DNA from 2 places in the Streptomyces sp. BBFR102 genome. Region 2 is predicted to be linked to the other one. Evidence: riboswitches for the same ligand, from Rfam matches in the RefSeq annotation. Region 2 holds a riboswitch; the other holds the start of a gene.
The links. A riboswitch is a leader RNA that binds a small molecule or an ion and turns the genes downstream of it on or off. The one in region 2 is predicted to bind S-adenosylmethionine.

Region 1 (3,399 bases), 2.2 Mb from region 2:
GGGGCCGGCGGAGGCGCTGGGCCGCGGCGCGGAGTTCCTCGACCGACGCCACCGGGCGGGCGCCTGGGGTGGTGCCGCTCCTGCTAGGCCTGTCCGGTGGCTGACCGGTCGTGCCGCCGCCCTTCAGACGGCCGGGACCCGACGTCCGCCGACGGTGCGGTGGTCGAGGCGGGCACCAGTGGTGACCAGCTCGCGGACGGCGCCGAGGAACCGCTCCACGTGCTCCTCGGGCGTTCCCGCGCCGAAGCTGACCCGGACCGCGCCGAGCGCATGCCCGTCGGCCTCCTCGGGGGCGCCGCACTCGCCCGGCTCGGTCCGGCCCGCCTCCAGCAGCGTGCGCACCAGCGGGTGGGCGCAGAAGAGGCCGTCACGGACGCCGATGCCGTACTCGGCGGAGAGGGCGGCGGCCAGGTGCGAGCCGTGCCGGCCCTCGGCGGTGAAGGAGACCACGCCGACCCGGTCCGCGCCGTCGCCGAAGAGGTTCAGGACGCGGATGCCGGGCAGTTCGGCGAGGCCGGTGAGCAGCCGCTCCAGGAGCACCTCCTCGCGGGCGGCTAGCCGGTCCAGGCCGGCTTCGGTGAGCGCGGTGCAGGCGGCTGCGACGGCGTAGGCGCCGATGACGTTGGGCGAGCCGGCCTCGTGCCGGGCGGCCCCGGTGTGCCAGGCGACGTCCACGCCGCCGTCCTCGGCACGGGTGACGGCGCGGCTGGCACCGCCCCCGGCGAGGTACGGCTCGGCTGCGCGCAGCCAGTCGGCTCGGCCGGCCAGTACGCCGGAGCCGAACGGCGCGTACAGCTTGTGGCCGGAGAAGGCGACCCAGTCGACGTCCAGCTCGGCCAGGGAGACGGGCCGGTGCGGGGCGAGTTGGGCGGCGTCCAGGACGACGCGGGCGCCGTGCGCGTGGGCGGCGGCGGCCAGTTCACGGACCGGCCAGATCTCCCCCGTGACGTTGGAGGCGCCGGTGACGCAGACCAGCGCCGGAGCGTACGGGTCGCGGGCGGCGAGGGCGCGTTCCAGGGTGCGGACGGCCTCGTCGTGGCTGCGGGGCGCGTCGAGGACGGTGAGCCGGGCGGAGCGCCAGGGCAGCAGCGCGGCGTGGTGCTCGGTCTCGAAGACGAAGACCTCGCAGCCCCCGGGGAGGGCGCCGGCCAGCAGGTTGAGGGAGTCGGTGGTGGAGCGGGTGAAGAGGAGTTCGTCGTCGGGGCGGCAGCCGAGGAAGGCGGCGACCGTGGCCCGGCTCCTCTCGTAGAGGTCGGTGGAGAGCTGGGAGAGGTGCCCGGCACCCCGGTGGACGCTGCCGTAGTACGGGGCGTAGGCGGCCACGTCGTCCCAGACCCGCTGGAGGGCGGGGGCGCTGGCGGCGTAGTCGAGGGCGGCGTAGTTCCGCTCCCCGCCGGTGGCGAGGGGCACGGTCACGTCGGCACCCAGAACGGGCAACGGGTCGCAAATCGTCGGTTCGGTGGCGGCGTCGGCGGCCATGGGGGCTCCCGGAGCGGTGGCGGCGGGGCGCGGGTGGCGCCCGGCGGCGAGGACGGACGGAGAAGGTGCGGGGTGGGGGCAACCGCGGCCCGGGCCCGGGGAGTCCCCGGACGTACGCGTCGTTCCGCGCCCCGCCTCACGGCACCGGGCTCACCCGGGTGCACAGGGGCCACACCGGAAGCCGAACCGGTACGGCCGCAGGCGGAAGGAGAAGGGGGACGCTGTCGGGCGGCGGAGGCCCTAACGCATTCGCTTGCTCACGAGAGTCGCTCCCTCGAAGGACCAGGACCCCTGGGCACTCGCCCCGACGGGGCGCGAGGGGTCCGCGCTTGCCGCGGACGGTCTGACCGCGGCCTGGTCTTCACCCGGGGCACCCCGCCACGGACGGAGGGTTGCCGGACAGCGGGCCGGGGCCGTAGTCGCTGTCACTCATGACCTGCGGGCATCCTGCCACACCGGGCGGAACGCGCGAGGCGCGGTCCGTCATACGGACCGCGCCTCGTCGGTGCGGATTCCCAACGGCCGCACACGGGCCTCGTGTTGGGGGCGGAGGTCACCGGTGGGAGGCCGCCACCCAGCGTTCCAGGGCCGCCTGGGCGCGGCCGGAGTCCAGGGATTCGGCGGCCAGCCGCATCCCGTCGGCGATGCGCTCGGCCAACGGCGCGGCCGTGGGGTGCAGCGCCGCGAGGGCGGCGGCGGAGTTGAGCAGGACCGCGTCGCGGACGGGCCCGGTCTCGCCCGCCAGGAGCCGGCGCGCCACATCGGCGTTGTACGAGGCGTCGGCGCCGCGCAGCGCCTCCACCGGCACCAGTTCGATGCCGACGTCACGCGGGTCGAAGGTCTCCTCGCGCACCTCGCCGCCGCCGACCAGCCAGACCCGGGAGGTGGCGGTGGTCGTCAGCTCGTCGAGCCCGTCGTCCCCCCGGAAGACCAGCGCCGAGGAACCGCGTTCGGCGAGGACGCCGGCGATGATCGGCGCCATCCGGGCGTCGGCGACCCCGGTGGCCTGGGCGCGGACCCGGGCCGGGTTGGTGAGCGGGCCCAGGAAGTTGAAGACGGTGCGGATGCCCAGCTCCTTGCGGGCCGGGGCGACGTGCCGCAGCGCCGGGTGGAAGCGGACCGCGAAGCAGAAGGTGATCCCGGCCTCCTCCGCGACCTCGGCGACCCGGCCGGGCGTCAGCTCCAGATTGACGCCGAGCTTCTCCAGGACGTCGGAGGCCCCCGAGTCCGAGGAGGCGGCACGGTTGCCGTGCTTGACGACCTTCGCGCCCGTGCCCGCGATCACGATGGCGGACATGGTGGAGATGTTGACCGTACGGGCGCCGTCGCCACCGGTGCCGACGATGTCGACGCTGTCGCCGGGCACCTCGATGGTGCGGGCGTGCGCGTACATCGCGCGGACCAGGCCACCGATCTCCTGGACCGTCTCCCCTTTGGCCCGCAGGGCGACCGCGAAGCCGGCGATCTGGGCGTCGGTGGCTTCGCCCCGCATGATGCGGTCCATCGCCCAGGCGGTGGCGTCGGCGCTCTGGTCGCGTCCGTCCAGCAGGCCGTTGAGCACCTCCGGCCAGGAACGGACCGCCGTGGTGTCGCCTCCAGCGGGTTGCGCAGCGCTCATGGTCGCTCCTGGTTCGTCTCGAACTGCGGGATGGTGCACACCCTAACGAAGCCCGGCAACGGCCTGGGGCCCCGTCCAGCGAATGGACGGGGCCCCGGCGTGGCGATCAGTCGGTCAGGGTGGTGCGGAGATCAGTGGTGGCCGTGGCCTTCCTGGATCTCCTTGTACTCCTCGGCCGTCGGCTTGGGGATCTGGGTCCCCTGGCCGAAGTACGCCTTGGAGAGCTTGGCCCGGAGCTTCTCGACGCCCTTGACCTTGCGCTCCACGCCGTTCTCGTCGACCGTCGGGCCGATCTCGGCCGG
Region 2 (3,399 bases):
CCCGCCGTCGGAGCGCGGGGCGTAGGAGACGGGGCCGCGGTTGGACGCGACCAGAATGCGTGCACCGTCAGACGTAACAGCCATGCGGCCTACCTAGCCCCTTCCCGTACACGGCAAACACTCGCCCCGGACCTTGGCTCATCCCGTCCGCCGGTGGTACGGGTCCGGGACGCGGGTGTGGGCGGTGTGTTCCGGGAGCGGGGCCGGTGGGGCCTCGGCGAGGCGCCCGCCGCGGTACTCGGCGACCTCGACCATCGGGGGACGCTCCTCGGTGTCGACTTTGGCCGTGTGGGCGACGAAGCCGTCGTCGCCGCGTTCGAACTGGGTCAGTTCCGGGCGGACCAGGTGGCCGCGGGCCAGCCGGAGCTGGGCCGTGCGGTAGATGGCGGCGGCCATGCGGCCCAGCGCCAGGCCGTCCTGGTGGCGGTGGACGCGGACGCCCACGTCGACCTGGGCCAGCGCGTCCAGGCCCACCGTGTGCAGGGCGTCCACCAGCAGGCCCAGCTCCACGCCGTAGCCGACGGGGAAGGGCAGCTGCTCCAGCAGGCCGCGGCGGACCGCGTACTCGCCGCCCAGCGGCTGGACGAAGCCCGCGAGGCGCGGCCAGTGCAGATTGAGCACCGGGCGGGCCATCAGCTCGGTGACCCGGCCGCCCTGGCCCGGGGCCGAGCCGAGCGGGCGGTCGTACATCGCCTTGACGAAGTCGACGTCCGCATCGGTCAGCAGCGGGCCGACGATGCCCGAGACGAAGTCGGGCGAGAAGTCCTTCAGGTCGGCGTCGACGAAGCAGACGATGTCACCGCTGGTGACCATCAGCGACCGCCACAGCACCTCGCCCTTGCCGGGCACGGCGGGCAGCCGCGGCAGGATCGCGTCGCGGTGCACGACCCGGGCCCCGGCGGCGGCGGCCTCCTCGGAGGTGCGGTCGGTGGAACCGGAGTCGATCACCACGAGTTCGTCGACGAGCGGCACGGCCTCCATGAGCGAGCGGCGGATCTCCGCCACGATCGCCCCGACCGTCGCCTCCTCGTTCAGGGCCGGCAGCACCACGCTGACCGTGGTGCCGCTGCCGCGTTTGGCGGCGGCCAGTGCGCTCAGCGGCCGGTCGGCGGCGGACCAGGACCGCCTGGTGAGCCAGCGCTCCACCTCTTCGAGCACGTGATCGTCCCCTCGTCTCCGGGTCATGTCCGAGGCCATGTCCTAGGTGTTCTCCCATGATCTCCCGGGCCTTCGCGCGTCCTCGCGGGAGGGCGATACGCCGAAGGGCGGCCGACGACGAGCGGGGCTGCGGCCGGCGGCGCTGCCGGTGCCCGGGGCCCCATCTCGCGGTTCGGACGACCCACTCGACCGTCCGGGCCGTCCGTTACAGTCTTGAACAGCGCGCGTGACCACCGCATGTCGAAAGACGCCGGTTCCGCGCCCGACAAACGCGTTCGGCCTTGTCAGACAAGGGAACCGACGCCATACCGCTCATCCAGAGGGGCAGAGGGACACGGCCCGTTGAAGCCCCGGCAACCCTCCGGTCGGTACTCCCGGCGCGTGTTCCACCCGCGTCCGGCGAGGCTCCCGGCTCGGGAAGGTGCCAATTCCGTCTCGCGGCGAGATGCGTCGCGAGGAAGATGAGGAGAAAGGGCCTCGCCGTCATGGCTGTGCACACCGTCGCCACCCCCGCCACCCCCTCGCAGGACGCCCCCGCGGTCGACCTCGGTCCCGCCGCCGCCCTCTCCTGCCGCGAGTGCGGCGAGCGCTTCCCGCTCGGCCCCGTCTTCGCCTGCGTGAGCTGTTTCGGGCCCCTGGAGGTCGCCTACGCCCTCCCCACCGGCGCCCCCGAGGCCCTGCGCGCCGCCATCGAGGCCGGGCCGGACAACATCTGGCGGTACGCCCCGCTGCTGCCCGTCCCCGCCGACGTCGCCACCAGGCCCAGCCTGAACCCGGGCTTCACCCAGCTGGTCAAGGCCGACCACCTCGCCGCCGAGCTGGGCGTCACCGGCGGCCTGTACGTCAAGGACGACTCCGGCAACCCGACCCACTCCTTCAAGGACCGCGTCGTCGCCATCGCCGTCGAGGCCGCCCGCGCCTTCGGCTTCACCACCCTGTCCTGCTCCTCCACGGGCAACCTCGCCGGAGCCGTCGGCGCCGCCGCCGCCCGCGCCGGGTTCCGCTCCTGCGTCTTCATCCCGCACGACCTGGAACAGGGCAAGGTCGTCATGGCCGCGGTCTACGGCGGCGACCTGGTCGGCATCGAGGGCAACTACGACGACGTGAACCGCTTCTGCTCCGAGCTGATCGGCGACCCCCTCGGCGAGGGCTGGGGCTTCGTCAACGTCAACCTGCGCCCGTACTACGGCGAGGGCTCCAAGACCCTCGCGTACGAGATCGCGGAGCAGCTCGGCTGGCGGCTGCCCGACCAGATCGTGATCCCGGTCGCCTCCGGCTCGCAGCTGACCAAGATCGACAAGGGGTTCAAGGAGCTGATCGCGCTCGGGCTGGTCGAGGACCGTCCGTACAAGATCTTCGGCGCCCAGGCCGAGGGCTGCTCGCCGGTCTCCACCGCCTACAAGGCCGGGCACGACGTGGTCCGCCCGCAGAAGCCCGACACCATCGCCAAGTCGCTGGCCATCGGCAACCCGGCCGACGGCCCGTACGTCCTGGACATCGCCCGCCGCACCGGAGGCGCCGTCGAGGACGTGGACGACGCGCAGGTGGTCGACGCCATCAAGCTGCTCGCCCGTACCGAGGGGATCTTCGCGGAGACCGCGGGCGGCGTGACGGTCGGCGTCACCCGCAAGCTCATCGGGGCCGGGCGGATCGACCCGTCCCTCACCACCGTCGTCCTCAACACCGGCGACGGCCTCAAGACCCTGGACGCCGTGGCGCCCACCACCGGCCCGACCGCGACCATCCGGCCAGACCTGGACGCCTTCCGCGCCGCCGGTCTCGCCACCTCCTGACGCCGTCGCCCGCGCGTCCGTGACGCGCCCCCGCCCGTCCCGCCGCCCCAACTCCCGGAAGGCTGTCCCATGAGCGTCAACGTCCGCATCCCCACCATCCTGCGCACCTACACCGGCGGCCGGTCCGAGGTCCCCGCCGAGGGCGCCACCCTCGCCGAGGTCATCGCCGACCTGGAGGAGAACCACGCCGGCATCGCCGCCCGCGTCCTCGACGACCAGGGCAGGCTGCGCCGCTTCGTCAACGTCTACGTCAACGACGACGACGTCCGCTTCGAGCAGGGCCTTGAGACCGCCACGCCCGACGGCGCCGGCGTCTCGATCATCCCGGCGGTGGCCGGCGGCTGCTGAGCCTCCCGCGCCCGCGGAACCACCCGCGCCACCGAATTGCCCTCTCCGCTCCATTCCCTCCCGGGAAAGCGGAGGGGGCAATTCTGCATGGTTGAGCGCG

Region 1: another riboswitch for S-adenosylmethionine. It lies ahead of ACSLIC_RS05495 (aminotransferase class V-fold PLP-dependent enzyme); the one in region 2 lies ahead of thrC (threonine synthase).

What each region holds. Positions count from the first base shown of each region.
Region 1 covers NZ_CP195757.1:1,203,461-1,206,859, forward strand. Annotated here, with positions in the region: gene ACSLIC_RS05495 (aminotransferase class V-fold PLP-dependent enzyme) at 124-1,479, opposite strand; SAM riboswitch class IV at 1,800-1,916, opposite strand; gene trpD (anthranilate phosphoribosyltransferase) at 2,033-3,097, opposite strand; gene qcrB (cytochrome bc1 complex cytochrome b subunit) at 3,229-3,399, opposite strand, start outside.
Region 2 covers NZ_CP195757.1:3,370,552-3,373,950, forward strand. Annotated here, with positions in the region: gene ACSLIC_RS15075 (alpha,alpha-trehalose-phosphate synthase (UDP-forming)) at 1-84, opposite strand, end outside; gene ACSLIC_RS15080 (glucosyl-3-phosphoglycerate synthase) at 139-1,158, opposite strand; SAM riboswitch class I at 1,468-1,626, shown strand; gene thrC (threonine synthase) at 1,644-2,951, shown strand; gene ACSLIC_RS15090 (MoaD/ThiS family protein) at 3,021-3,299, shown strand.